4 regions of the Inquilinus sp. NPDC058860 genome follow, and region 2 is predicted to be linked to each of the others. Evidence: predicted binding sites of a transcription regulator. Region 2 holds the regulator's gene; each other region holds the start of a gene.
The links. Region 2 encodes PhoB, which activates phosphate uptake and scavenging genes when phosphate is short. Its sites were predicted from a motif close to TNTCATAAAACTGTCA; they were not measured.
Positions count from the first base shown of each region.

Region 1: the regulator PhoB is predicted to act here: its motif matches at 2,676-2,691, upstream of ACFW16_RS03190 (inorganic phosphate transporter).
Region 3: the regulator PhoB is predicted to act here: its motif matches at 5,188-5,203, upstream of ACFW16_RS34145 (UDP-2,3-diacylglucosamine diphosphatase).
Region 4: the regulator PhoB is predicted to act here: its motif matches at 5,716-5,731, upstream of ACFW16_RS05100 (PhoX family protein).

Region 1 is NZ_JBHYMS010000003.1:83,837-91,206, reverse strand. Features, by position in the region: gene ACFW16_RS03195 (CorA family divalent cation transporter) at 4-1,014, opposite strand; gene ACFW16_RS03190 (inorganic phosphate transporter) at 1,038-2,621, opposite strand; gene ACFW16_RS03185 (glycine zipper family protein) at 2,791-3,177, shown strand; gene ACFW16_RS03180 (arginase family protein) at 3,335-4,255, opposite strand; gene ACFW16_RS03175 (hypothetical protein) at 4,376-5,572, opposite strand; gene ACFW16_RS03170 (carboxymuconolactone decarboxylase family protein) at 5,825-6,223, opposite strand; gene ACFW16_RS03165 (HdeD family acid-resistance protein) at 6,295-6,858, opposite strand; gene rpsM (30S ribosomal protein S13) at 7,195-7,370, shown strand, end outside.
Region 2 is NZ_JBHYMS010000074.1:21,535-28,904, forward strand. Features, by position in the region: gene ACFW16_RS32330 (ATP-binding protein) at 1-397, shown strand, start outside; gene pstS (phosphate ABC transporter substrate-binding protein PstS) at 499-1,560, shown strand; gene pstC (phosphate ABC transporter permease subunit PstC) at 1,639-2,619, shown strand; gene pstA (phosphate ABC transporter permease PstA) at 2,622-3,479, shown strand; gene pstB (phosphate ABC transporter ATP-binding protein PstB) at 3,485-4,318, shown strand; gene phoU (phosphate signaling complex protein PhoU) at 4,344-5,075, shown strand; gene phoB (phosphate regulon transcriptional regulator PhoB) at 5,072-5,779, shown strand; gene ACFW16_RS32365 (class I SAM-dependent methyltransferase) at 5,840-6,421, shown strand; gene ACFW16_RS32370 (transglycosylase SLT domain-containing protein) at 6,504-7,370, opposite strand, start outside.
Region 3 is NZ_JBHYMS010000088.1:12,108-19,477, forward strand. Features, by position in the region: gene ACFW16_RS34115 (2OG-Fe(II) oxygenase) at 1-399, shown strand, start outside; gene ACFW16_RS34120 (hypothetical protein) at 411-635, shown strand; gene ACFW16_RS34125 (HutD family protein) at 720-1,313, shown strand; gene ACFW16_RS34130 (hypothetical protein) at 1,353-2,291, opposite strand; gene mepA (penicillin-insensitive murein endopeptidase) at 2,362-3,219, opposite strand; gene ACFW16_RS34140 (TldD/PmbA family protein) at 3,380-4,726, shown strand; gene ACFW16_RS34145 (UDP-2,3-diacylglucosamine diphosphatase) at 5,301-6,101, shown strand; gene ACFW16_RS34150 (glycosyltransferase family 4 protein) at 6,159-7,163, shown strand; gene ACFW16_RS34155 (3-deoxy-D-manno-octulosonic acid transferase) at 7,180-7,370, shown strand, end outside.
Region 4 is NZ_JBHYMS010000005.1:49,895-57,264, forward strand. Features, by position in the region: gene ACFW16_RS05090 (phosphoenolpyruvate carboxylase) at 1-2,566, opposite strand, end outside; gene ACFW16_RS05095 (hypothetical protein) at 3,054-3,452, opposite strand; gene ACFW16_RS05100 (PhoX family protein) at 3,626-5,623, opposite strand; gene ACFW16_RS05105 (hypothetical protein) at 5,783-6,175, opposite strand; gene ACFW16_RS05110 (threonine/serine dehydratase) at 6,180-7,154, opposite strand.

The sequences.
Region 1 (7,370 bases), on a different contig from region 2:
GTCCTAAAACATCCTTCGCCAGAACATCAGCGCCAACGTCGCCACGCCGGCGGCCAGGATCAGCAGCATCACCCACAGGAAAGCCGAGGCATCCTCGAGGCCCGGCAGGCCGGCGACGTTCATGCCGAAGATGCCGGTGATCAGAGTCATGGGCAGGAAGATCGCGGTCAGCACCGCCATGACCAGCAGGCTGCGGTTCATCGCCTCCGCCCGCTGCGCCGCGAGCTCCTCCTGCATCAGCCGGGTGCGGTCGATCACCTCGTCGATGCTGCGGGCGACGCGGCGGAAGCGTTCGGCGGCGGCGGCCAGCCCGGCGCGGCCGGCCGGATCGGCCCAGCCCGGCAGGTCGTCCAGGCCTGCGGCGACCACGGTGCCCTCGGGCAGCAGATGGCGGCGCAGGGTCGCGGCGCGGCGGCGGATGCGGCCCAGGGCCTGGCGATCCTCGATCGTATGGCTGGTCGACCGGTCGTCCAGCACCCGGTCCTCGATGCCGTCGACCTCGTCCATCAGCTTCTCGACCGTCGTCTCGGCCTCCGCCGCCAGTTGCCCGGCGATCAGGGCCAGCATGCCGAGCGCCGTCTCCGGCGCGCTGCCGGCATCCAGGCTGCGCCGGATCTCGTCGACGACCCGCAGCGGATGGCGCCGGCCGGTGACCAGAAGGGTCGGCCCGACGCAGAAGCGAAGGCGGCTGATCTGGTCCGGCTCGAAGGCGAAGTCGTGGTGCAGCCCGTTGGCGGCGCCGACCAGCCAGCCGTCCAGCTGCTGCATCTGCACCCGGTCGGGCCCCTCCAGCAGCCATTGCGCCACGGCCGGGGGCAGGGCGCCGTGGCGGGCCAGCCAATGCCGGGCGCGGGCGTCGGTCAGCTTCAGATGCAGCCAGACCCAGCCCTCGCCCGCCTCCGGCAGCGGATCGACCCCGGTCTGGCGGCAGGCGCCCGACTCGGGGTCGAAGCGGTAAGCGGCGGCGATGGCGTCGCCGAACCGGAAGGTGACGGGCGGACGCGTCCCGTGCAAATCCCGGTCCTCCCGGTCCCGGATCAGAACAGGTGCCGCAGCAGCCAGTAGAGGGCGGCGGCCAGGGCGATCGAGGCCGGCAGGGTCATCACCCAGGCCATGATCAGGTTGCGGATGGTGCCCCATTGCAGGCCGGAGCGGTTCGCCGCCATGGTGCCGGCGACGCCGGAGGACAGCACATGGGTGGTGCTGACCGGCAGACCGTACATGTCGGCGGCGCCGATCGTCGCCATCGCCACCAGCTCGGCCGAGCCGCCCTGGGCGTAGGTCAGGTGCTCCTTGCCGATCTTCTCGCCGACGGTGACGACGATGCGCTTCCAGCCGACCATGGTGCCGAGGCCCAAAGCGATGGCCACCGCGACCTTGACCCAGTCCGGAATGAACTTCGTGGCCTGGTCGAGATAGCCGCGATACTGGGTCAGCACCTTGCCGTCCTCGGCGGCGAAGGCGGGGGCGCCGGCCTTCGCCATCAGCTTCAGCGCCTCCGAGGCCAGGTACATGTCGTTGCGGATATTGCCGACCTGCTCGTTCGGCACCGCGGCCAGCGAGCTGCGGCCGGCGACGCTGCGGTCGATCTCCTGCGTCAGGGCGACCAGCGCCGGCACGGTCTCGGGCGCCAGGGCCCGGTCGCGGACATAGGCGGTCACCGCGGCCCGCGCATCGGCCGGCGCAGCCGCGTCGCCGGCATAGCGGGCCAGCACCCCGGCCGCCTGGTCCGACACCTGGGCGAAGGCGGCGATCTGCGCCTCCGGCATCGCCCGGTTCAGGGCGTAGGCGGTGGGTACGGTGCCGATCAGGATCAGCATGATCAGCCCCATGCCCTTCTGCCCGTCATTCGAGCCATGGGCGAAGCTGACGCCGGTGCAGGTCAGGACCAGGAGACCGCGGATCCACAGCGGCGGCGGCTTGCTGCCCTCCGGCGCGCGGTACAGCTCCGGCCGCTTGATCAGCGCCTTGGCGGCCAGCAGCAGCAGCGCCGCGGCGGCGAAGCCGACCAGCGGCGACAGCAGCAGGGACTTGCCGATGGTCGTCGCCTGCGACCAGTCCACGCCGCTGGTGCCGGTGCCGGGGATGGCCATCAGCTGGTTCATCACCCCGACGCCGATGATCGAGCCGATCAGCGTGTGCGAGGAGGAGGAGGGCAGGCCGAAATACCAGGTGCCGACATTCCAGATGATCGCGGCGATCAGCAGGGCGAACACCATGGCGAAGCCGGCGTTGCTGCCGACCTGAAGGATCAGCTCCACCGGCAGCAGCGAGATGATGCCGAAGGCGACGATGCCGGTGGAGGTCAGCACGCCCAGGAAGTTGAAGAAGCCGGACCAGATCACCGCCACCGTCGGCGGCAGCGAGTTGGTGTAGATCACCGTCGCCACCGCATTGGCGGTGTCGTGGAAGCCGTTGACGAACTCGAAGCCGAGCGCGATCAGCAGGGCGATGCCGAGCAGGATGAAGGGCAGCAGGCTCGGCGAATGCACCTCGCCCAGGTCGTTGACCAGGCTCCAGCCGGCATAGATGACGCCGATGACGAGCAGGGCGACGACGGCCAGCGGCGTCAGCCGGCTGAGCCCTCCTGACGGCCTGGTGTCGAGCACGGAACTGGTCATGCGGGCCTCGCCGGCTGCGATGGGTGCGATGCCGCCGACCCTACAAGCCGGATGTTACGGTTATGTTATGCTTTGCGGACGGTGCCGGGGCATGTGGTCCCGGCCCGACTATGGTCCCATTTGGTTATGATATTGTCGAAGCGCCGTTTCGATCGAGGGAGAGAGTGATATGGGCTTGAACAGGGCAGCCGTTTTCGCCGTCGTGGCTCTGGGCCTCGCCGGCTGCGCCGACCAGGTGCGGCCGATCATCGACCCCGCGACCTCGGTCGCCGGCGGACGCAACTACGAATACGACCTGGGCCAGTGCCAGCAGCTCGCCAAGCAGGTCGATGCCGGCGGCCGCACCGTCGGCGGGGCGCTGGTCGGCGGTGCGGTCGGCGCGGCGGGCGGTGCGATCATCGGCGCCTTCACCGGCAATGTCGGACGCGGCGCGGCGATCGGCGCCGGGGTCGGCGGCCTCAGCGGCGCGGTCGGCGGCGGCGCCTCCGCCGCCACCAGCACCCGCGACGTGGTGCGGAACTGCATGATTCGCCGCGGCTACGCCGTGCTGGACTGAGAGACCGTTTGGAAACGCACTGGCGCGGCCGTCTGACGGCGGACTCGAGCGCTTCCGGTGCTCACGGACTCAAACGTCCGCTGCGCGCCGGTTCTCGAAATCACCGCCAGCCGACTCACGCCAGCGCATTTCCAAACGGTCTCCGAGGCGTTCGGGCTTAGGCGAGCGGCGTCCGCGCCGCCAGCAGGCACAGCCAGGTCCAGCCGATGGTGGCGGCCAGCACGGCGGTGACGTCGCCCTGGTCGTAGGGCGGGCAGGTCTCGACCACGTCCGCCCCGACCCAGCCGATATCGCCCAGGCGGCGCAGCAGCGCCAGCGCCTGCCACGGGAACAGGCCGCCGGCCTCCGGGCAGGCGACGCCGGGCGCCAGGCCGGGGTCGATGCCGTCGATGTCGAAGGTCAGATAGGCCGGCCGGTCGCCGAGCACGGCGCGGATCCGCTCCACGGTCCGGTCGATGCCGTCGAGATGGACGCTCTCGGCGGACAGGCCGGTGACGCCCTGGTCCCGGGTCCAGGCGGCGGTGGCGCGGTCGACCGGGCTGTGCAGCCCGACCTGAACCGTGGCCCGCGGGTCGACCAGGCCGCGCTCGATCGCATGGCGCAGCCACGAGCCGTGATAGATCCGGGCTGAGGGCGTGCCGGCCCAGGTGTCGACATGCGCGTCGAACTGCATCAGCGCCAGCGGGCCGTGCTTCGCCGCCGTCGCCTCTAGGAGCGGGAGGGTGACGGTATGGTCGCCGCCGAGGGCCAGGAGGCGGGCGCCGGCGCCGATCTGCTCCGCCGCCGCGGTCCGGATCGCCTCCAGGCTGCCGGCGATGTCGGCGGTGATCGGCGCGGCGTCGCCGGCGTCGTAAAGGTCCAGCCGCTCCTCCGGGCTCAGCTCCAGGTCGGGGTGGTCGTCGCCGGTCAGCGTCCGGCTCGCGGCGCGGATCGCGTTCGGGCCGAAGCGCGACCCGGGCCGGTTGGTGGTGCCGAAATCGAAGGGCAGGCCCAGCACCGCGGCGGCGGGACGGCCGCCCTCGGGCCGGCGGCGATGCGGGGCGTTGAGGAAGGTGGCGATGCCGGCATAGGGGGGCATGGTTCACTCCGGAGGCGGGCCCGGATGGTTCGCGGCGAGGGGCGAGCTGTCAAGCCGCACCGGCCGACGGCGAAGGGCCGGCGTCTCGACGCCGGCCCCGCCTTCTCCGGAGTCTCGATATCAGTGGCGGGCGCCGCCGAGCCTGGCGCCGCCGATGCTGATGCCGCTCTCGTGCCCGCCCAGGCTCACGCCGATGCCGTTCCTGCCGCCCAGGCCGATACTGATGCCGCCCTTGTTGGTGCTGGCGGCACCGGTGCCGTCGTCGCCGATGCCGACATTGATGCCGCCCGTGTTGCCCGAGGCCGCCTTGCCGCCGAGGCCGACATTCAGGCCGCCGCTGTTGGTCGAGGCCGCGCTGGTGCCGAGCCCGGCATTGATGCCGCCGGTGTTGCCGGAGGACGCCTTGCCGCCGACGCCGACATTCACGCTGCCGGCGTTGGTCGAGGCGGCACCGGTTCCGAGGCCGGCATTGACGCCGGAGGAATTGCCGGACGCCGTCTTGCCGCCGAGGCCGACATTGACGCCGCCGGTGTTGCCGGAAGCGGCGGTGCTGCCGACACCGGCGTTGATGCCGGAGGAATTGCCGGACGCGGCCTTGCCGCCGAGGCCGACATTCACCCCGCCGCTGTTGCTCGACGCGGCGCCGGTCCCGACACCGGCATTGATGCCGCCGCTGTTGGTCGAGGCGGCGCCGCTGCCGACGCCGACATTGACGCCCCCGGAGTTGTGCGAGGCGCCGCCGCCTGCGCCGACATTGACGCCGCCGCTGTTGTTGCTGCCGGATCCGCTGCCGACGCCGACATTGATGCCGCCGCCGTTGCCGGTGGCGCCGCCGCCGACCCCGACATTGATGCCGCCACCATTGCCGCTGCCGGAGCCACCGCCGGACCCGCCACCGCCGGACCCGCCGCCGGACCCACCTCCGCCTCCGGAGCCTCCACCGGACCCGCCACCTCCGGACCCGCCGCTACCCGAGCCGCCGCCGCCCCCTCCGCCCTGCGAGCCGCCGCTGCCGCCACCCGACGAACCGCCGCCGTTGCTGCCGCCGGCCGCGCTCGATCCACCGGTGGAACCGGTGCCGCTGCCGGTTCCCGTCCCAGTCCCAGTCCCAGTCCCAGTCCCGCTGCCGTCGGGCAAGGACGCGACATTGATGGCCTGGCCGGCCGGCTCGAGAGCGCAGCCTTTGCTGACGACCAGTTGCTGCTCTGCCGGCGAGAGCTCGCGGAACGATTCGTTGCAGAGTTCAAACAGGTTGGAATTCGCCTGCGCCGCAGTCGAGGCGAAAGCGGCGCAGGCCAAAGGAAGCCATAACTTCATGGCGGTGCCCTCTAAAACAGATCTGGTGAGAAATATTGGTTCGAAAAACCATATATCCGGCCGGGCAAGCCGAAATATTTACTTTTTTGTAAGCCAGAATATATAAATCTTTATGAAAGAACTCCGCTTCCAGGATTATCTCGAGTCATTATAATATTTCGGCAGAGGAAAATTATCTTCCGAATTATCGGAATAAAATTTCCATCCTGCATGGCTGCCCGTCCAGGCAAGGCAGGCCGTCCGGCCGTGCCATCACTCCGCTCGCCGGAACGCCTCGTCGATCGGCACCTGCAGGCCGTTCGCCAGGCGGTTGGTCTCGTTCGCCATGCCGACCACGGCGAGGAGCTCGCCCAGCATCTCGTCGGTCATCCCGGCCTTGCGCGCCGCCGCGCTGTGCGAGGCGATGCAGTAGCCGCAGCCATTGGTGGCGCTGACCGCGAGATACACCATCTCCTTCACCAGCGGGTCGAGCGCGCCGGGCGCCATCACCTCCTTCAGGCTCTCCCAGGTCCGCTTCAGCGTCGGCGGATGCATCGCCAGCGCCTTCCAGAAGTTGTTGACCCTGTCGATCCGGCGGACGGTCATGATGTCGTCATAGACGGCGCGGACCTCCGGCGACGCTTCCTCGTATTCGATCAGCCCCGATGCCATGGCGACGCTCCTCGCGATTCCGATGCGGGCAGGGTGGCACGGGGCCCGGGCGGCGTCACGCGGTCGGGACGTCACGCCGGCGCGGCGGTGCCGCCGTGGTGCCGGGCCAGGCGGCGCAGGCGGAAGGCCAGGGTCAGTTCCAGCACCCCGATGACGATGGCCCAGGTGCCGATCAGCCAGACCAGCGACAGCGCCCCGGCACCCGGGAAGAACAGGGCGTAGGCGCCGAACAGCACCCACAGCGCGCCGGTCAGCGCCAGCAGCCACTCGCCCTCGATCTCGTTGCGCAGGCGGATGGCGGTGACGATCTCCATCACCCCGATCACGATCGCCCAGACGGCGATGATGATGACCAGCACGATCGCGGTCAGCAGCGGCCAGACCGCGGCGATGATCCCGGCGGCGACGCCGGCGACCCCGAGCAGGGCGTAGCCCCAGTTCCGGCCGCGGATGCCGACGACGATGCCCATCACCCCGTCGACCAGCGCATAGGCGGCGTAGAGGATGATCAGCACGGCCAGGGTGATGCCCGGCCACAGCCAGGCCAGGACCCCGAACAGGATGGCCAGGATGCCGCGCAGCGCGATGGCGCCCCAGTTGGCGGCAAGGGCGCGAAGGACCGGCATGTTCTGCATCGTCCGTCTCCCTCAGGCGATCGGCCGGCGCATCGGCCATGCTCAAGAAAATGATCACAATTGCGCAGGTGACAAGCCGGACCGGTCCCGGCTATGGTTCGGTCGCTGTCGACCCTGACCGCGCGGATTCCGATCGCGAATCCCGGCGGTTGACTCTGCTCCAATCATCACTATACTCCGCGCGCTTCGGAGCCCGAGGGCCCCGAAGCACAAGGCGTTCGCGTGGCCGCTCCGGCCCGCGGGCAGACATGAACCAGCAGACCCGGCGTTGCAGGCCAGGCCCCGGTGGGGCAGGGCAGCGGCGGCGCCGAAGGTGGCAACCGCAAGGAGAGCGACGTGGCACGTATTGCCGGCGTCAATATCCCGACCCAGAAGCGCGTCCTGATCGCGCTCACCTACATCCATGGGATCGGCCGTCACACCGCCCAGTCGATCATCGACAAGCTCGGCATCCCGGCCGACCGGCGCGTCAACGAGCTGACCGAAGATGAGATCCTGCGCATCCGCGAGAC
Region 2 (7,370 bases):
GGACCAGCTGTACCAGGTGTTCCAGAATCTGGTGTCGAACGCCATCAACTACGGCCGCCAGGGCGGCGTGGTCGGCCTGTCCGCCCGGAGCGCGGCGGATGGGCGCCGGACCAGCCTGGTCGTCACTGTCAGGGACCAGGGCGAGGGCATCGCCCGCGAGCACCTGCCACGGCTGACCGAACGCTTCTACCGGGTCGATCCGGCGCGCAGCCGCGCTGTCGGCGGCACCGGCCTCGGCCTCGCCATCGTCAAGCACATCGTCAGCCGCCACCGCGGCCGGCTGGAGATCGACAGCGAGGTCGGAAGCGGCAGCGTCTTCACCGTGCATCTGCCCGCCGCGCCGGCTGGCAAGGCCGCCGGCCGGGCCCTTCATAAAACTGTAACTGAACTGTCTTAAAACAGACGGCGGCGATGACTATAGCCTGCGCACGGACACGGCGTTGGCCGTCTGACCGGACGACGTCCAGGGGGGCGTCGCACCATCACAGGGAGATTCCCGTGAAGCTCTTTTCACGATCCATCCTTCGCAGCGCGGTGCTCGGCGCGGCGGTTGCGCTGGCGGCGGGCGCGTCCCAGGCGGCCGATATTTCCGGCGCCGGCGCGACCTTCCCCTACCCGATCTACGCCAAATGGGCCGACACCTATAAGAAGGAAAGCGGCATCGGCCTGAACTACCAGTCGATCGGCTCGGGCGGCGGCATCAAGCAGATCAAGGAAAAGACCGTTACCTTCGGCGCCTCGGACATGCCGCTGAAGCCGGAGGACCTCGACGCCGCCGGCCTCGTGCAGTTCCCGATGATCATGGGCGGCGTCGTGCCGGTCGTGAACATCCCGGGCGTGGCGCCGGGCCAGCTGACCCTCAGCGGCGACCTGATCGCCCAGATCTATCTCGGCGACATCACCGCCTGGAACGACGACAAGATCAAGGCGCTGAACCCGGGCGTGACCCTGCCGGACACCGCCATCGCCCCGGCCTACCGGTCGGACGGGTCGGGCACCAACTTCCTGTTCACCACCTACCTCTCGTCGGTGAACGCCAAGTTCAAGGACACGGTCGGCGCCAACTCCTCGGTGCAGTGGCCGGCCGGCATCGGCGCCAAGGGCAATGAGGGCGTCGCCAACACCACCAAGCAGACCGTGGGCGCGGTCGGCTACGTCGAGTATGCCTACGCCAAGCAGAACAAGCTGACCTACGTCAAGCTGGTCAACAAGGACGGCAAGGCGGTCGAGCCGACGATCAAGACCTTCCAGGCCGCGGCCTCCGCTGCCGATTGGGCCAACGCCAAGGGCTACTACGTCATCCTGACGAACGAGCCGGGTGCCGAGAGCTGGCCGATCACCGGCGCCAGCTTCATCCTGATGTACAAGCAGCCGCAGGACGCGGCGGCGTCGGCCACGGCGCTGCAGTTCTTCGCCTGGGCCTACGGCAAGGGCGACAAGGAGGCCGAGGCGCTCGACTACGTGCCGATGCCGGACGCGGTGGTCGACATGGTCCACAAGACCTGGGCCGAGAGCATCAAGGGCGCCGACGGCAAGCCGATCTGGACCGCCTCTAAGTGATCGCCGGTCACGGCTGATTGATTGGGCGCCGTGCGACTCTCCGCACGGCGCCGCCTGTTTCTCAGGGCAAGGTGATCGATGGTGGACGCCACCTATCAGAAGATCGGGCCGCGGATCGACGCCCGGACCGCGCAGCGCCAGCGCGCGACAGACACCGGCTTCCGCCTGGTCACGCTGTTCTTCGCCGTGCTGGTGCTGGCGATCCTCGGCGGGGTGATCCTGTCGCTGATCATCGGCGCCTTGCCGGCGCTGCAGACCTTCGGCGTCGATTTCATCTTCACCGAGGTGTGGAACCCGGTGACCGACAAGTTCGGCGCGCTGGCCCCGATCTACGGCACGCTGGTGACCTCGGTGATCGCCATGGTGATCGGCGTCCCGGTCAGCTTCGGCATCGCCATCTTCCTGACCGAGCTGTGCCCGCCGGTGCTGAAGCGCCCGCTCGGCATTGCCATCGAGCTCCTGGCCGGCATTCCCAGCATCATCTACGGCATCTGGGGCTTCTTCGTGCTGGCGCCGATCCTGCAGCAGACGGTGCAGCCCTTCCTGATCAACACCTTCGGCCAGCTGCCGTTGATCGGCAAGCTGTTCGCCGGCCCGCCCTACGGCATTGGCATCTTCACCGCCGGGCTGATCCTGGCGATCATGGTGCTGCCCTTCATCACCTCGATCATGCGCGACGTGTTCGAGACGGTGCCGCCGCTGCTCAAGGAATCGGCCTACGGCCTGGGTGCGACGACCTGGGAGGTGGTGTTCAAGGTGGTGCTGCCCTACAGCCGCGTCGGCGTGGTCGGCGGCGTCATGCTCGGCCTCGGCCGGGCGCTGGGCGAGACCATGGCGGTGACCTTCGTCATCGGCAACGCCCACCGCATCTCGAACTCGATCCTGGCGCCGGGCACCACCATCTCCGCCTCGATCGCCAACGAGTTCACCGAGGCCGTCGGCGACCTCTACACCTCGTCGCTGATCGCGCTGGGCCTCGTGCTCTTCGTCATCACCTTCATCGTCCTGGCGCTGGCCAAGATCCAGCTCATGCGATTGCAGCGCAAGGCGGGGGGCTAGTCATGCCGGTACCGACCGCACTCTACGCCCGGCGCCGGGCGACCAACGCGATCCTGCTCACCATCTCCTTCGGGGCGGCGCTGTTCGGCCTGGCCTGGCTGGTCTGGATCCTCGCCACGCTGCTGATCAACGGCCTCGGCGCGATTACCCCGGCCCTGTTCACCGAATCCACCCCGCCGCCTCCGGGCGAAGGGGGCGGCCTGCTGAACGCCATCTTCGGCAGCCTGATCATGACCGTGGTCGGGACCCTGATCGGCACGCCGGTCGGCATTCTCGCCGGCACCTACCTGGCCGAGTTCGGCAAGACCAGCAAGCTGGCCGAGGTGATCCGCTTCATCAACGACATCCTGCTCAGCGCTCCTTCGATCGTGATCGGCCTGTTCGTCTACGAGATCATGGTCGCGCAGATGGGCCATTTCTCGGCCTGGGCCGGTGCCGTGGCGCTGTCGATCATCGCCATGCCGGTGGTGATCCGCACCACCGAGGACATGCTGAAGCTGGTGCCGAACACCCTGCGCGAGGCCGCCGCGGCGCTCGGCTCGCCGCAGTGGAAGGTGGTGTTCATGATCTGCTACCGGGCGGCGCGCAACGGCATGATCACCGGCGTGCTGCTGGCGGTCGCCCGGATCAGCGGCGAGACGGCACCGCTGCTGTTCACCGCCCTGAACAACCAGTTCTGGAGCACGGACATGAACGCGCCGATGGCCAACCTGCCGGTGGTCATCTTCCAGTTCGCGCTCAGCCCCTATGAGGACTGGCAGCGCCTGGCCTGGGGCGGCGCGCTCCTGATCACGGTGACGATCCTCCTTCTCAACATCATCGCCCGGGCGCTCTCCTCGCTCGGCGGCAAGCAGGGCTGACGGTCATGACAGGCAATGGTGCGCAGGTGACGACGCTCGACGTGAACATCAATGTCGAGCGCCCGACCGACCTCGGCCGCGATCTGCGCGAGAAGGTCTCGGTCCGCAACCTGTCCTTCTTCTACGATGACAACGAGGCGCTGAAGAAGATCAGCCTGCCGCTCTATGAGCGCTGCGTCACCGCCTTCATCGGTCCCTCGGGCTGCGGGAAGTCGACGCTGCTGCGCATCCTGAACCGGATGTACGACCTGTATCCGAAGCAGCGCGCGGTCGGCGAGGTGCTGCTGGACGGCGAGAACATCCTCAGCCCGAAGCAGGATTTGAACCTGCTACGCGCCCGCGTCGGCATGGTGTTCCAGAAGCCGACGCCGTTCCCGATGTCGATCTACGACAACGTCGCCTTCGGCATCCGGCTCTACGAGAAGCTGGACCAGGCCGAGATGGACAGCCGGATCGAGGCGGCGCTGCGCCGCGCCGCGCTGTGGGACGAGGTCAAGGACAAGCTGAAGAAGAGCGGCACCAGCCTCTCCGGCGGCCAGCAGCAGCGCCTGTGCATCGCCCGCACCGTGGCGATGCAGCCCGACGTGCTGCTGCTCGACGAGCCGACCTCGGCGCTCGACCCGATCTCGACCGCGAAGATCGAGGAGCTGATCGACGAGCTGAAGACCGACTACACCATCGCGATCGTCACCCACAACATGCAGCAGGCGGCCCGCGCCGCCGACTTCACCGCCTTCATGTATCTTGGCGAGCTGGTCGAGTTCGGCGAGACGTCGGAGCTGTTCACCAGCCCGAAGAACGAGCGGACGCACAGCTACATCACCGGCCGCTTCGGCTGAGCCCGGGGTCAGAAGGATCAGCGCCATGGCAAACGAACATATCGTCAAGTCCTTCGACCAGGAGCTCGAGGCCCTGCGCCGCACCATCGTGCAGATGGGCGGCCTGGCCGAAAGCCAGCTCGAGCTCGCCATCCAGGCGGTGGTGCGGCGCGACGCCGACCTCGCCGGCCGGGTGATGCGCAGCGACGAGCAGATGGACGCCTACGAGGCCTCGGTCGACGCGGCGGTGGTCCAGATCCTGGCCCTGCGCCAGCCCTTCGCCGCCGACCTGCGTGAGGTGATCTCGGCCCTGCGCATCGCCTCGGACCTGGAGCGGATCGGCGACTACGCCGCCAACATCGCCAAGCGGTCCCTGGCCCTGGCCCAGGTGCCGGTGGTCCGCCCGGTGGCGACGCTGCCGCGCATGGGCCGGATGGTGCAGCAGATCATCAAGGACGTGCTCGACGCCTATACCGAGCGCGACCTGGACAAGGCGCTGTCGGCTTGGCGCCAGGACGAGTCGGTCGACGACCTCTACACCAGCCTGTTCCGCGAGACCCTCACCTACATGATGGAGGATCCGCGCAACATCACCCCCTGCACCCATCTCCTGTTCATCGCCAAGAACATCGAGCGGATCGGCGACCACGCCACCAACATTGCCGAGCTGATCCACTTCCTGCTCACGGGCAAGCCGGTGAAGGATGTGCGGCCGAAGGGCGACGCCACCTCCTTCACCGTCGTCACCCCTGAGGCAAAGCCGGAGGATAATGCATGAGGGCCGGCATCCAGCCGCTGGTTCTGGTGGTCGAGGACGAGGTCGATCTCGTCACCCTCCTGACCTACAACCTGGAGCGCGAAGGCTTCCGCGTCCTCGCCGCCTATGACGGCGAGGAGGCGCTGCTGCTGGCCAGCGAGCAGCGCCCGGACCTGGTGCTGCTCGACTGGATGCTGCCGCATCTCTCGGGCATCGAGGTCTGCCGCCAGCTCCGCCGCGGCGCCAAGACCCGCGACATCCCGGTGATCATGCTGACCGCGCGCGGCGAGGAGGGGGACCGCGTGCGCGGCCTCGATTCCGGCGCCGACGACTATGTCGCCAAGCCGTTCTCGACGCCGGAGCTGATGGCCCGGATCAAGGCCGTGCTGCGCCGCACCTCGCCGTCCAGCGCCGGCGACATCCTCAGCTACGCCGATCTCAGCATGGATCTCGGCGGCCACCGGGTCCGCCGCGGCAACCGCGACGTCCATCTCGGCCCGACCGAGTTCCGCCTGCTGCGCCACTTCATGCAGCATCCCGGTCGGGTGTTCAGCCGCGAGCAGCTGCTCGACATCGTCTGGGGCCACGACGTCTATGTCGAGCCGCGGACCGTCGACGTCCATATCCGCCGCCTGCGCAAGGCGCTGAACGACGACAGCGAGATCGACCTGATCCGCACCGTCCGCTCCGCCGGCTATTCGCTGGACGTCCAGGCGCAGGCCTGAGCCCGGGGAACCATCCACCAAGGCTGCTGGTTGTCCCGACGAACGGCACGGAGGTGTCGCATGAGCAAGGATTCCTGGCTGTATGTCCGGTTGTGGTTCCGCTCGCCGCTGAAGGTCGCTGCCTGGGCGCCTTCCGGCCCCGCCGTGGCGCGGGCCTTCGCCCGGCACGTCGACCCGCGCTGCCATGATCCGGTGCTGGAGCTCGGCGCCGGCAGCGGCAGCCTGACCGAAGGTCTGCTGGCGACAGGGCTGCCGCCGGAGAAGCTGATCGTCGTCGAGAAGATGCCCGAGTTCTGCACCGTGCTGCGCCAGCGCTTTCCCGGCGTCACGGTGCTGGAGGGCGATGTCGCGGAGATCGGTCCGATGCTGGACGACATCGGGATCGGGCGGCTGTCGGTGGTGGTGTCCAGCCTGCCGATCATCTGGTTCCCGCTCGACCTGCAGCGGGCGATCATCGACGCCGCCTTCGCCCGCATGGGCCGGTCGGGCCGCTTCCTGCAGCTGACCAACCAGATCCTGTCGCCGCTGCCGCGGCGCAAGCTGGGGCTGCAGGGCCGGATGGTCGATTTCGTCTGGCGCAACCTGCCGCCGCTCGGCGCCTGGAGCTACCGCCGCCCGGCGGGTTTGCCCGACGCGGCCTGAGCAGCGGGGCAACCGCTCCGGCCTCCCAAAGAAAAAGCCCGCGCCACCCTTCGGCGGCGCGGGCTTTCTTGTGAGCAGGCGGTCAGTTGCCCGGCGCGCTCGGCACGAACCAGCCGCTGGGCAGGCCGTTGGCCTGGCGCCGCGGCTCGCCGGCGTCGGCGACCTGCTGCGGCGCCGGCGCACGCGCGGGCTTGGCCGAGGCTGCGACGCGGACCGGCGGAGCGTCGGGGATCGGCGCCATCCGGGTCGGCGCGACGGCCGTGCGGGCGGCGGGAACCGGTGCCGGCACGGCAGCCGCCGCCTGTGCTGACGGTGCATCCGGGATGGGCGCCATGCGGATCGGCGCCGGACGGGCGGCCGGGGCCGCGGCGGCGACCTGGGTGCTGCCGTCGGGGATCGGCGCCATCCGCACCGGGGCCGGGGTGACCGCGCGCGTTGCCGGGGCGTCGGCGACCTGAGCGGTGCCGTCCGGGATCGGCTGCATCCGCACCACGCCGGGCTGCTGCACCACGCGGACCGGCGGCAGGGCCGACGCGGCCACGCTGCTCGACCCGTCGGGGATCGGCTGCATCGCCGCCACCACGGTGGTGTTGCGCCGCGAGGACCCGTCGGGGATCGGCGCCATCCGGATCGGCGCCGGCACCTTCTGCTGGATCACGTTGGCGGCGTACTGGGTCATCCGGTCGGTGCCGCCCTGGCCCGGCATGACGCCGGCGATCTGCGGCGCGATGATGTCCATGTAGCGCTGCGTCTCGCGCGGCAGTGGCCGGCCTTCCTCGACATACTGGCGGTACCGCTCCGGCCCGGCATTGTAGGCGCCGAGGAAGCCGGGATAGCCGTACAGGTCGTACATCTCGCGGATATAGGCGGCGCCGGCCAGGATGTTGTCGCGCGGCTCGTAGGCGTCGGGGCCCAGGCCGTGGACGTAGCGCAGCTCGTCATAGGTGCC
Region 3 (7,370 bases), on a different contig from region 2:
TATCCGGCGGAGCATGAGGCGTTCCTGGAGGCCTGCCACAAGGCCGGCCAGACCCGGCCGACGCCGCTGCTGCTGCAATACGAGCCCGGCGACTTCAACTGCCTGCACCAGGACCTGTACGGCGACCTGGCCTTCCCGCTGCAGGTCGCGATCCTCTTGTCCGAGCCCGGCCGCGACTTCACCGGCGGCGAGTTCGTGCTGACCGAGCAGCGGCCGCGCATGCAGTCGCGGCCCGAGGTGGTGCCGCTGCGCCAGGGCGACGGCGTCGCCTTCGCCGTGCATCACCGGCCGGTCGCCGGCACCCGCGGCGACTACCGGGTCAATCTCCGCCATGGCGTCAGCCGGCTGCGCGGCGGCCGCCGGCACACGCTCGGCATCATCTTCCACGACGCCCAGTGAGGGAGGGACGGATGGCCTGGATCCGCCGCAGCGTCCTGGCGGCGGGTCTCGCGCTGGCTCTGGGCGCCGCCGGCCCCCAGGGTGCGCCCGCCCCGACCGGCGATCCGGTCAGGACGGGGAAGGAGCGGCTGGGCGACAAGGCCAGCGACGAGCAGCGCGTCGACAACTGCAAGGTGCCGCCCGACCGCCGCGGCCCCAAGCCCCGCCCCAACGGCTGCCCTCACGACGGCAAATGACGTCGGCGGCATGATGCGATCCGGGATGGACGCGGCTCATCCTATGGTATGGTTCGATGTCCGTTGCCCGAGGTCGCGCCGTCCATGCCCACCCGCATCATTTCGCCCGCCCAGCACCGCCTGATGCCCTGGCGCAACGGCGGGGGCCGGACGGCCGAGATCGCGGTCGAGCCGGGCGACACCCCAGCGGGATTCCGCTGGCGGCTGAGCCTGGCCGAGGTCGAGGCCGACGGCCCCTTCTCCACCTTCCCCGGCTGCTGCCGCACCATCATGCTGCTGTCCGGCCGCGGCATGGAACTCGGCATCGCCGAAGGCGGGGCAGCGCCGCGCACGGTCCGCATCGACCGGCCCTACGAGCCCTTCGATTTCGACGGCGAGGCCGCGACGACCTGCAAGCTGATCGCCGGGCCGGTGCGCGACCTCAACGTCATCGCCGACCGGTCGCTGCAGATCGACCACCGGGTGGCGGCGCTGGACGATGCCGACGCGGTGCTGGAGCCGGCGCCGGTCTGGCTGTTCCACGTCCTGCGCGGCACCGCGGTGATCGACATCGGCCGCCACCTGGCGGTGACCGAGGGCGAGACCGCGGTGATCACCGACGAGGACGACCGCGCCCCGCACCTCCGCGGCGCCGAGGCCGACAGCCTGGTCTACGCGGTGGCGCTGCGGCCGCGATAGGCGGACCAGCGGAACGGTAGAGGCCATATATCTGTCGCCTTAGCCGGGATCGCTGACCGCAACGCCCGCGGCGCGGCGGTCCCGGATGCGGTCCCTGACGCGGGCCTCCCGCCGGGCCTGCCGCAATTCCTCGCGGGTGGGCGTCCACCACCCCCGGACCCGTTCGGCGGGTCCTGCCGCCGCCCGGCTCGGCCAGACGCCGATCAGCTCGTCGAGCGCCGGCCGGCGCCAGGTCGCCCACACATGGTCGACGACGCCCGGCGCCAGATGCGGGTAGACGGCGGCGCCGTCGGACGGGTCCGCCAGCTCCCCCGCGGTCTCGGTGAACACCACCATGCCGAACCGCTCGGTCATCACCGGACGGCCGAAGGGCGGCAGGTCGCCGGCGGCGACCGGATAGCGGTGCCGCCGCCGCTCCGCGGCCAGCACCGCGGCCCGGCGCTGGGCCTCCGGATCCCATTCGGCCAGCCGGCGCCGCCGGCGCTCCTCGGGCTCGTTCCGCCGGGCCGCGGCCTCGATCACCGGCCATCGGCGCCACAGCTCCTCATACGACCGGAACGGCACCCGCCATGCCCGCGCCCCGCCGTCCCACCAGGACCAGGGGATGGCGCGCATCTGGTCGACCACGGTCCTGGAATAGGGCGTGCGGATCCGCAGATCGTCGGCGACCTCGAGATAGCGGCTGACGATGGGATCGAAGGCGAAGGCATCCCGCCCCTTCGCGTCGCCGTAGTCTCCGCCGGCCGGCAGCTCGCGGTCGAGCCACCGGGTCAGCCGGCGCTCGGCGGTCGCCCCGGGAATGAACCAGGCCGCCTCCTTCTCGCGCCAGCGGGCCCGGGGGAAGGCCTTCATGAACCGCTGCACCAGGCCCCGGTCGTAGGGAAAGGTCGCCTCGATGCCGGGCGTGCTTCCGCCGGCCGGCCTGACCGTCAGGCCGCGGCTCCCGATCGGCCCGCTCCGCTCGGAATCGGATGGCATGCCGATGGAGATGGTGGCGCGGCGGCCGTTCGTCGATGCGGCGCCGCACGGCGGCAGGCCCCGCGCCCCCCTATTGCCCCGCCACCACCGGCGGCGCGTTCAGCACCGCGGTGCAGGCGGCCGGCATCGGCGGCGGGATGTAGGGCCTGGTCGACTTCGACGGCTTCGGCGCCCGCATCGGGAACCAGGACATCAGGTCGGACCCGCAGCCGTCGCCGGGCGGGGCGGGGTCCTGCTCGCGGCACAGCGGACTGCCGGACGGGCAGCCGATGCGGATGTGCAGATGCTCGTTGTGGCCGGTCCAGGGCCGCACCTTGTTGAGCCACGACCGGTCGTCCCAGGACATCGCGCACAGCTCGCGCTTGATCGCCGGATGGATGAAGATGCGTTCGACCCGCGGCTCGGTCGCCGCCAGGCGGATCAGCTGCGCCTGCTGCGGTCTCAGCCCGCCGCGTGGGACGAAGTCGGTCCAGGCCCCGGTGACGTATTCCGGCTTCAGCGTCTCGCGCTGCTCGCGCGCCAGGAGCGGCAGGTCGAGCCGGAGCCAGATGTCGGCGTCCAGCCCGTTCTCATGCGCCGCATGGTCGGTGATCGGGCCGCCGCGCGGCTGGCCCATATCGGCGATCAGGATCGGCGGCAGCCCGGCGGCCTCGGTCCTTCGGCCGAGATCCTCCAGCGTCGCGACCAGGTTCGGATGGCCCCAGTTGCGGTTGCGGCTGAGCCGGATGATCTGGTAGCCGGGGCCTTCCGGCGGCAGTTGCACCGCGCCGGCGATACAGCCGTTGGAATAGCTGCCGATCACCTGCGGCGGCCCCTGGGTGCCCAGCCGCACCTGGGCCCAGGCGGGGTCCTCCTCCACCGCGCCCGCCGGCGCCGCAGCCAACATCCAGGCGGCGGCCAGCGCCGCCCCGATCCGTATCCCGATCACGCAACCCTCCATGCCCCGACTCGCCCCGCCAGGATGCCCCTGCGGGCGGCGAGGGTGAAGTCTGTTGCGCAGATCCTTGCGGCCGCCTGCCCTTGCACCTTGCGGCGGCGGGGGCGGCGTCGCTACATGAGGTCTGGCCCAGGAACCGACGGACCGGACGATGCCCTCTCCCCACGACGCCACCCTCGACCTGCTGTCCGGCCTGATCGACAAGGCGCGGCGGGCCGGCGCCGACGCCGCCGACGCCGTGCTGTTCGACAGCACCTCGATCTCGATCAGCCACCGGCTCGGCCAGCTCGAGCATGTCGAGCGCTCGGAAAGCGGCGACCTGGGCCTGCGCGTCTTCATCGGCAGGCGCATGGCGATCGTCTCCTCCTCCGACCGCCGCCCCGCCGCGCTGGACGAGATCGTCGAGCGCGCCGTCGCCATGGCGAAGGTGGTGCCGGAGGACCCCTATTGCGGCCTCGCCGACCCGTCCGAGCTGGCGACCGAGCTGCCGGAGCTCGACCTGGTCGACCCGGTCGAGCCGTCGACCGAGACCCTGGCGGAGCGCGCCCGGGCGGCCGAGGCGGCGGCGCTGGCCGTCGCCGGCGTGACCAATTCCGAGGGCGCCAGCGCCGGTTTCGGCCGCAGCATGGCGGCGATGGCGGCCAGCAACGGCTTCGCCCGCGTCACCGGCTCGACCGGCAGCAGCATCTCGGTCTCCGCCATCGCCGGCGAAGGCACGGCGATGGAGACCGACTACGACCACACCAGCGCCGTCCACGCCGGGGACCTGCAGGCGGCGGAGGCGGTCGGACGCAGCGCCGGCGAGCGCGCCGTGGCCCGGCTGGGCGCGCGCAAGGCGTCGACCGCGCGGGTGCCGGTGGTGTTCGACCCGCGGGTGTCGCGCACCCTGCTGGGCCATCTGGTCGGCGCCATCAACGGCGCCGCCATCGCCCGCGGCACCAGCTTCCTGAAGGAGAAGATGGGCGAGGCCGTGTTCGCCCCGGGCATCGAGGTGATCGACGACCCGCATATCCGCCGCGGCCTGCGCTCGCGCCCCTGCGACAGCGAGGGCGTGGCCAGCCGCCGCCGCGCCCTGATCGAGGACGGCCGCCTGACCACCTGGCTGCTCGACCTGCGTTCGGCCCGGCAGCTCGGCCTGGCCCCGACCGGCCATGCCGTGCGCGGCACCAGCGGCCCGCCCGGCGCCTCGCCCGCCAACCTGTACCTCGCCCCCGGCAGCGCCACGCCGGCCGAGCTGATGGCCGACATCCGGGACGGCTTCTACGTCACCGGGCTGATGGGGTCGTCGGTCAACGGCGTCACCGGCGACTACAGCCGCGGCGCGCACGGCTTCTGGATCGAGCGCGGCCGCATCGCCCATCCGGTCAACGAGGTCACCATCGCCGGCAACCTGAAGGACATGTACCGCGCCCTGGTGCCGGCCAACGACCTGGTGCTGCGCTACGGCATGGACGCGCCGACGGTACGGATCGACGGCATGACCGTGGCCGGGCGGTAGGACCGCAAGGCCGGCAAGATCGAGACAGCCGCCGGAAATTCCGTTCCGGCGGGGCGATCGTTTGCTGCGTTCTTTGCCGAGGCGCGGAAACGCACTCGAATCGCGGAGAATTTTCCCCGATCTTGAGCCGTTCCCGATCCAAGGCGGCCGCAGGACCGCGATTTCGACGGTCGGGAGCGCATCGTCGGGGGACAGCATTTCATGACGGTCTTCGCGGGGCTCGACGGCGGCAGGCCGCCGGATCCGATCATCCCCATCTAGTCCGATCCACCGTGTCGGCGGCCGCTTCGCGCTTTCGCGCGGCCGCCGCGCCCGCCCTCCCTCGTCCGCAACCGGGGGAGGGCGGGTCCCCACCGCCCCGGGACGGGCAAGACGCGATCCGGCCGCTTCAGAAAAGATTCATATTCCACCGCAACAGGGGCCGAACAGCCGGCGACAGATCGGCAATGCGGAAGCACTCGTGACCGTTTTATTAAGTTTTGCACCTGCGAGATGACAGACGACATCAATATGTTGTTTGCCGATGGCGTCTCGGTTATACGGACGGTATATGACCGCCGAAGGACCGATGCCCATGGATCAGGTGACGCGCTATCGCACCATCTGGATCTCGGACGTCCATCTCGGCACCCGGGCCTGCAACGCCACCCTCCTCCTCGACTTCCTGAAGCACACCGACTCCGACACGCTGTACCTGGTCGGCGACATCGTCGACGGCTGGCGGCTGAAGAAGAGCTGGTACTGGCCGCAGCCGCACAACGACGTGATCCAGAAGCTGCTGCGCAAGGCCCGCAAGGGCACCCGCGTGCTGTACATCCCCGGCAACCACGACGAGGCCGCCCGGCAGTTCGTCGGCCAGAACTTCGGCGATGTCGACGTCGCCGACGACTGCATCCACGAGACCGCGGACGGCCGCCGCTTCCTGGTCATCCATGGCGATCAGTTCGACGTCGTGGTGCGCTACGCCAAATGGCTGGCCCATGTCGGCGACAAGGCCTACGAGCTGTTGCTGCACACCAACACCGTCCTCAACCTGGTCCGCCGCCGTCTGGGCTTCTCCTACTGGTCGCTCTCGGCTTATATGAAGCAGCGGGCGAAGCGCGCGGTCGAATTCGTCGGCCGGTTCGAGCTCGCGCTGGTCGAGGAGGCCAGGCGGCGCGGCGTGGACGGAGTGATCTGCGGCCATATCCACACCGCCGAGCTGAAGGACATACAGGGCATGACCTATGTCAACGACGGCGACTGGGTGGAGAGCTGCACCGCGCTGGTGGAGCATCAGGACGGGCGGCTGGAGATCCTGCACTGGGCGGACATCGTCGCGGCCCGCGACGCGGTGGCGCCGCAGCCGGACCTGAAGCCGCAGCGCGCCGCTTGATCCGGGATCGGATATAGTCTCCGTGGACATGGCAGTGACGGAGCCGGCGGCCGGCTGATGCGGATCCTGATTGTCAGCGACGCCTGGCTGCCCCAGGTCAACGGGGTGGTGCGCACCATCGAATCGACCCGCGACGAGCTGCGCCGCCGCGGCCATCTGGTCGAGGTGATCGGCCCGGACCGCTTCGCCTCGATCCCCTGCCCGACCTACCCCGAGATCCGCCTGGCGATCGGCCAGAGCCGGCGCATGGCCCGGCTGATCGACGAGTTCGATCCCGACGCCATCCACATCTCGACCGAGGGGCCGCTGGGCTGGGCGGCGCGGCGCTACTGCATCCGCCGGCGCCTGTCCTTCACCACCTCGTTCCACACCCAGTTCCCGGAATACGTCCAGCTGCGCACCGGCATGCCGCTGGCGTCGACCTACGCCCTGCTGCGCCATTTTCACCGCGCCGCCAGCGCCGTGATGGTGGCGACCGACACGCTGGAGCGGAACCTCACCAGCCGCGGCTTCCGCCGCCTGGCGCGCTGGAGCCGCGGCGTCGACACCGACCGCTTCCGCCCGGCCCAGCGCGGCGCCCAGGGGACTAGGCATGAGCGGCCGCGCCACCTCTATGTCGGCCGGGTGGCGGTGGAGAAGAATCTCGACGCCTTCCTGTCGCTGCCCTTGGACGGCGAGAAGGTGGTGGTCGGCGGCGGCCCGTCCCTGCCCGCCTTCCAGGCCCGGTACCCGGAGGTCACCTTCACCGGGTCGAAGGAGGGCCAGGCGCTGGTCGACGCCTATGCCGATGCCGACGTCTTCGTCTTCCCCTCGCGCACCGACACTTTCGGCCTGGTGATGCTGGAGGCGCTGGCCTGCGGCGTGCCGGTCGCGGCCTATCCGGTGCAGGGCCCGGCCGACGTCATCGGCAATGCCCCGGTCGGCCGGCTGGACGAGGATCTCGGCCGCGCCATCCGCGAGGCTCTGAAGGTTCCATCGGAGGATTGCCGCAGTTTTGCGCTGCGCTATTCCTGGGAGGCATGTACAGATCAGTTCCTGACTCATCTGCACCCCTTCCGATGACCCTGCTCCCGACCGGATGATTTATGCGCTGTATCGCGGCCTGACCGACGCCGCCGGCCCCTTCGTGCCCCTGCTGCTGGCCCGGCGCACCGCCGCCGGCCGCGAGGACCCCGCCCGCCGCGGCGAGCGGCTGGGCCATGCCAGCATCCCGCGCCCCGCGGGCCCGCTGGTCTGGGTCCACGCCGCCAGCGTCGGCGAGGTGCTGTC
Region 4 (7,370 bases), on a different contig from region 2:
GCGCGTCGCGGCTGGCCGCGTCGACATGCGGCGCCTCGCCGGCGACGCCGTCCAGCCCGTCGCGCAGCAGGATGAAATCCTTGTGCAGGGCGCGGAAGACGCGGCTCTGCCGCTCGTACACCGGCATCGGCTCGAGATGGCCGGACAGCGCCACCATCCGGTCCGCCAGCTCGCGGTCGCCGGTGGCGGCGGCGCGGGTGATCCAGGAGCCGGGGTCGAGCGCGTCGATATAGGACCGCATCGCCGCCGGGTTGCTGGCCGAGGCGCCATAGGTGACGATGCCGATCAGCTGCCGGAACCGCGGCGAGGCGGCGTAGAGCTCGCGGAACCGCTCCGGGTCCTTGGCGATGGCAGCGCCGGCACCGCCGACGCTGTTGGCCAGGAGGCCGAGCTGCATCAGGATCGCGTTGTGCGGGATGGCGCGCAGCTGCGACGGCATGGCGTGGTCAAGCTCGCTCGGGTCCTCGTGCTGCCGCTTGGTGGCGCGGCTGCCGGAGGGGAACAGGAGGTTCGGGCCCAGCGCCTGCAGCAGCACGCCGTAGTCGCGGCTCTGCATCAGCCGGACCTGGAACTCCTTCACGGTGGTGAAGAACTCGCGGATATAGGAGGCCTCGTCGTAAAACGGGTCATCCCCCGTCTTGCCGTCATGGGTGTCGTCCACCTCGGCCAGGATATGCTCGAGGATCCGGGTGACCACGGCATAGGCCATGTCGGGATGGGCGAAGTACAGGTATCCGTCGCCGCCCTGGAAGCTGACCTCCTGTTTGAAGCCGACGCCCTGGCTGGCCATGAAGGCCCGGGTCGCCGGCGGGTCGACATAGGACAGCCGGTCGGCGATGCCGCCCGGATGGCAACCGCGGCCGATCGACTCGCCATGGGTGTCGAAGATCAGCAGCTGCACGTCCGGCAGCCCGGCCTTGGCGATCACCCGGGTCAGCCGGAGGCGCAGCCGCTCGATCGAGGCGCCGGCCGGGGTCTGGCCAAGATAGCGCCCGGCGTCGGAATAGCCGGTCTGGACGCAGACCCGGCCGCGCCGCCGCACATAGGCGCGGTAATGCGGGTTCTCCAGCAGCTGCTCGATGATCCGGCTGCCGTTCTCCAGCGCCTTCTCGGTCTCGAACAGCGGCGAGATGTCGACCATGCCGTCGACCCCGAACAGCCGGGCGTAGTAGAGGGCGGTCAGGCAGGTCAGCGCGCTCTCGCTCTCGGCGATCAGGAAGCGGATCGGCGCCGACCGGTCGTTGTACTTCAGCATCTGCGCCAGCAGCATGAACAGGCGCTTGACCGAGGTGCGCTCCGCCAGCAGCGAGCCGAAATTGACCGTCACCGGCTCGACCGCGTCGAGCAGCGCGTTCAGCCGGTCGAGATAGGATTGCCGGTAGCGCGGGTCGTTCGGGTCGGACACCATGCCGACCGCCTTGCGGATGGCGTTGTGCACCTGGGTGGCGTTGATCCGCACATGGGTGTGGGCGGCGCCCAGCCCATGCGTCGCCAGCTCGGCCCGCAGCAGGCAGAAGCGGCGCGACAGGCCGGGGTCGTCGGTGCGCTCCAGCGCCCGGTCGACGATCGCGATCAGGCTGGCGGATTCGGTCAGGCGCAGCGCCTGGCCGGCATGGATGCGCTGGCTGATCACGCGGATCTGCTCGCGCCCGGCGGCGGAGCCGGGATCGGCCACGGCGAAGGCGGCGACCTCGTCCCGGATCTGGGCGATGGCCAGCGCCACCCGGCTCTCCAGCAGGTCCAGCGTCTCCAGCAGGTCGGCGGCGCCGCGCGGCACTTGCGGCCGGATCGCCCGCACCTCGGACAGGTAATGGTCGAGCTGCGCCGCCTGGACCAGCAGGCGCTTGTGCAGCGTGTCGGTCCAGCGGATGTCCGAGCGGCCATCCAGATCGTAGCCGACCCAGGAGGCCAGGGTGACCAGCCGCGGCGTCAGGCTGCGCCAGTCCTCGGGATAGGCGTCGCGGGTGACGTCCAGCAGGATGCCCCAGGCCCGGCCCAGCGCGGCGCGGGCATTGGCGATGGCGTCCAGCGACAGGGCGTGCTCGCGCGCCAGGCTCAGATCCTCGTCCGGCCGGTGCTCGACCGCGGCGGCGCGGGCCAGCAGGGCGGCCCCGGCCTCCTCGGTCAGGGGCGCGCCGTCGGCGCTGCGGCCGACCGCCAGCGCCGCCAGGTCGGCCATCAGGGCGCCGGACAGGTTGAAGGTCGGGTGTGCGGTGAAGACGGCGCCGAAGGCCTCGCTCTCGACCCGCTGGCGGAAGGCGGCGAAAGGCACGGCATTGCCCGCCTCGTCCTGCGCCAGCCGGTGGAACAGCGCGCGCAGCGTCGCGTCATTGGCCTCGGGCGCGGTCTCGCCGACATAGCGGCCCAGCCGGGCGGCGCGGTGGCTGAAGCCCTCGATCGTCAGATGGCCGATCAGCGCCTCGATGTCGCGGTAGTCGAGCTTGCCGTCGGCCAGGCGTCGCGACAGCTCCAGCGCCAGGTGCTGGATCGGGTTGGCGAAGGGATCCTCGCGCTGGGACTTCTCGTAGCGCTTCAGCAGCTGCGTCAGCTCGCGGGCGAGGGGCATCGTCCGATCCTCCGGCCGAGGCGTGGCTTGGCGCGTATCCGGCATGGTGCCTCCCCGTGCGGCAGCCGCGATGCTGCAGGTGCGTGACGCATCCATGTTGCGCTGCGAAGGGGTTGTCAATCGCTTTGGCGAAGGAAATCGGCCGATCGGCGACAGAAAACGAAAGCACCCGACTTGACGGCAGGTACGCCTTTCCAGAAAATTCCTTCGGATCCAATGCGTTGCGGCTGAATCCTGAAGCAGAAAAAGAAGTGGCCCCGGCGCGGGGGGAAGCGCCGGGGCCGTTCTTCGCCTGGGTCCGATCCGCTCGGAGGGGAGGGAGCGTCCGGCCCGGCTGACGGCTAATTCGATCCCATCGGAGGATCTTGGCGATGGCTGGGGGGACGAACCATCGCCGGCCGCAGTATGGATTTGGGGGCGAATTCGAAATTGTCAAGCAACCGGGGGCGTCCGCCGGGGCCGCGACCGGCCGTCGCAGCGCATGGCTTCAATGCGCGTCTGCGTGACCTCGGCCATGGCCGCGGTCGATCAGGTCATAGCCCCGTTTCAGCGCCGCGCCGGCGCCGATGACGCTGATGACGAAGACGCCGAGCCCGACCCGGTACAGCTCGGGCGAGGTCGCCGCGACCAGCCCGACCACGGCCAGGAGGCCGAGCAGGAAGGTCACCGCGAAGCAGGACTCCGGTTCGCTCGGCAGGAAGGCGCGGCTCGGCCGCTCCTCCCGGGCGTCGAAATGCTGCTTGACCAGCAGCATGACGATGCCGATGCAGGCGACGAACAGGGCGATGCCCAGCACATACAGGTCGTTGCTCTGCGCCCGGGCGGCGCTGATCAGCCCGAGCAGGGCGATGATGGCGGCCGCGGCGGCCGCGTTCAGGCGTCTCATGGTCCGTGTGGTCCGATCGTCTCGCGAAACCCGCGCCACTATCGATAGGGTCCCGCTTATCCGCAAGATGGAGCGCCGGCCGGCGACAAAAAACCTCCCCGCCGGGGCGGGGAGGTTTGAGCCTCTGCCTGGATTGCTTGGCTACACTCGTAATGACGCTTCTTTTCAGCGACTTACGCGCCGATCTTCCCGCCGCCCTGCTTGGTGATCACCACCACCGAGGGGCGCGGCGGCATGCCGTCCTGGAAGTCCGGCCAGCGGGTCGACGGGTCGGCGAAGGTGCTGGCGCGGCCGAATTCCGGCCACTCCTTGCCGCCTTCGCCCGGATGCTGCACCGCGACGAAGAAGGCGGTCATGTCCGGGGTGATCTTCGGACCGCACATCTCGGCGCCGACCGGGACGCGGAAGAACAGCTTGCCGGTGCCGCGGGCCTCGCCCTCGGTCTCCAGCCCCCAGATGCCGTCGGCGCGGCCGCTGTATTTGTAGTTGTTGCCGTCGGTCGAGATCCACAGCCGGCCGTCGGCGTCGATCTCGCAATTATCGGGCGACCCGAACCAGCCGTTCTTGGTGGTCGAGGGATGGAAGGTGGCGCCGACCTCGGCGACGCTGGGGTCGCCGCACTTCACCAGCAGGTCCCAGGTGCCGCCGGTGGCGGCGTGGTCGCCATCGGCCGGGGTGATCTCGACGATGTGGCCGAACTTGTTCTCCGGCCGCGGGTTGGCGGCGTCGACCTGCTCGGCCTTGCGCCGGTCGTTGTTGGTCAGCATGACGTAGACCTTGCCGTTCACCGGGTTCGGCTGCACGTCCTCCGGCCGGTCCATCTTGGTGGCGCCCAGGAGGTCGGCGGCGCGGCGGGTCTCGATCAGCACGTCGGCCTGGCTCTTGAAGCCATTGGCCTCGGTCAGCGGGCCCTGGCCGAACACCACCGGCATCCAGGCGACCTTGCCGTCGGCGTCGAATTTGGCGACGTACAGCGTGCCCTCGTCCAGCAGGTCCATGTTCGCCGCCCGGTTGTTCGGGTCGAACTTGCCGGCGGTGACGAACTTGTACAGGTAGTCGAAGCGCTGGTCGTCGCCGGCGTAGAAGACGACCCGGCCGTCCTTGGCGACGATGCTCTCGGCACCCTCGTGCTTGAAGCGGCCCAGCGCGGTGCGCTTCTTCGGCACCGAGTTCGGGTCGGTCGGGTCGATCTCGACCACCCAGCCGAAGCGGTTGGCCTCGTTCGGCTCCTTGACCAGGTCGAACCGGTCATGGTGCAGGCTCCAGGCGTATTCCGCCTCGCCCATGCCGTAGCGCTTGTAGTTGCGGGCCTCCGGATGGTCGTCCTTCAGCTCGCCGCCGAAATAGCCGTTGAAGTTCTCCTCGGCATGCACCGTGGTGCCCCAGGGGGTGGTGCCGCCGGCGCAGTTGTTGATCGTGCCGATCACCTTGGTTCCGGTCGGGTCGGCCTTGGTCTTGAGGCGGTCGTGGCCGGCCGCCGGGCCGGTCACCAGGAACTCGGTCGAGAGCGCGGAGATGCGGCGGTTGTAGGGGCTGTCCGCCACCACCGCCCATTTGCCGTCGGCGCCGCGCTTGACCTCGATCACCGACTGGCCGTGCGCGGCCATCTCGATGTCGACCTGTTCCTTGGTCTGCTTCGACAGCTCGAACTCGCCCTTCTCGTCGGCGAGGCCGGGGAACATGATCGCGGCGTCGGTGTATTCGTGGTTCACCACCAGCAGGCCGTGGTCGCTCGAATTCGAGCCGAGCGGCAGGGGCACGTAGCCGATGTAGTCGTTGTTGTAGCCGAACTGCTTCTCCTGTGCGGCCGCCGTCTGCTTCTGCACGTCGAAGGCAGGGGCGCCCTTGGCCACCGGGTCGCCCCAGCGGATCAGGATGTCGGCATCGTATCCGGCCGCCACATGGTGCTTGGCGTCGACCCCGGCCTCCAGCTCGTCGAAGACGAAGCGGGAAGGGGCGGTCGCCTGCGCCGGGCGGCTGTTCGACAGGAACGCCGCCGGGCCCGCCACCGCGCTGATCGCCGAGACCGCCAGGGCGCCGCGCAGCATGCCGCGCCGACCGAAGCGGGCGTTGACGATATCGCCCATGGTCGGGTTGTCGGAGAGGTTGCTGCTGCGGTCGTCCTGCTGCTCGTAGCGCTGAACGCGCGACAGGCTGGAATCCTGGTCCATCTCGGTCCCCTCTGGGCTGGCTGCCGTGGCGGCGGGCTTCGAATCCGGGGCGGACCTTACCGATCCGTAATGTTCGATTTGTTTCAGATCGATGACGGTTCGATGAACCCGGGCGAGACGGGCCGGGACGATGCGAGGTGGTGGAATTCCGCGGCGGGATCAGCGCTCCGGTGGTGCCAGCCCGGCCAGTGCGGCACTGATCGCGCCGGTGTCGTCCGCCAGCGGGCACAGCAGCGCCGGCCGGCCGCCGAGCCGGGCCTCGACCGGCCGGGCTTTGGCGACCATCCGGGCGATCGCGGCCCCGGCCTCCGGCCCGCCCAGCGGCGTCCGGTCCAGCGGCTGGTCGCCCGGATTGCCGCCCAGCGCCTCCTTCACCGCGGTGCCGGCCCACAGCACCCGCACTGGGCCGGACAGCTCGATCATGACCAGATGCGGCAGCATCGGCATGATCTCGACCGGGCTCAGCGCATCGCGATGCGGCGGCCGCCCATCTCGGGCGCAGCCGTCCCACCAGCCCTGCAGCCGGTCGAAGAAGGCGGGGCGGCTGCTCATGGGCTTACAGCGTCGCGAGGGCGTCGCGGAAGGTGGCGGCGTCGACGTTGCCGCCGGAGCAGACGATGACGACGGTGCGGATGTCGTCCGGAATCCGCCCTTCCAGCGTCGCCGCCAGGCCGACCGCGCCGCCCGGCTCGACCACCAGCTTCAGCGTGTCGAAGGCCACGCCCATGGCCCGCAGCACCGCGTCGTCCGGGGCGGCGACGCCGCCCGACAGCGTCTCGCGGGCGATCGAGAAGGTGATCTCGCCCGGGGTGGGGGACTGCAGCGCGTCGCAGATCGACCGCGCCGACGGATCGTTCTTCACGCGCTCGCCGGCCGCCAGCGACCGCCGCATGTCGTCCAGCGCCTCCGGCTCGGCCGAATAGATCCGGGTGCCCGGCAGCCGCGCCTTCACCGCCACCGAGATGCCGGAGACCAGGCCGCCTCCGCTGCAGCTGACCAGCACCGCGTCCGGGCGCACGCCCAGCTCGGCGCATTGCTCGGCGATCTCCAGGCCGATCGTGCCCTGGCCAGCGATGATGCCGGGGTCGTCATAGGGCTTCACCAGCGTGGCGCCGGTCTCGGCCTGGATCTTCGCGGCAACCACCTCGCGGTCCTCGCCGAAGCGGTCATAGGCGACCACGGCGGCGCCGTAGGCTTCGGTGTTGCGCCGCTTGATCGCCGGGGCGTCGGCCGGCATCACGATCGTCGCCTTGATGCCGAACAGCCTGGCCGCCGCCGCCACGCCCTGGGCATGGTTGCCGCTGGAGAAGGCGACCACGCCGCGGGCCCGGTCGGCCTCCGGGATCATGGCGATCCGGTTGTAGGCGCCGCGGAACTTGAAGGACCCGGTGCGCTGCAGCGGCTCGGCCTTGACCAGCACCTCGCGCCCGGCCCGGGCGTCGAGCAGCGGCGAGCGCAGCAGCGGCGTGCGAACGGCCTGGCCGCGCAGCCGCCCGGCGGCAGCCTCGATATCGGTGACAGAGACGATCATCGTTCTTTCTCAGTCGGTTGTCGGCATAGTCCAAATTAAAATGTTAGGTTTCCCTGTCATTGCTGGGCTTGACCCGGCAATCCAGGAGATGTCGACGCTGTCTGGATGCCAGGGTCAAGCCCGGGCGTGACAGGAGAGGGAATGGCAGGCATTCCCTTGCTTGCTCAAGGGGTGCGGTCCAGTCGTGTCACCGGATGTCCCTGCCTGCGATCCAGG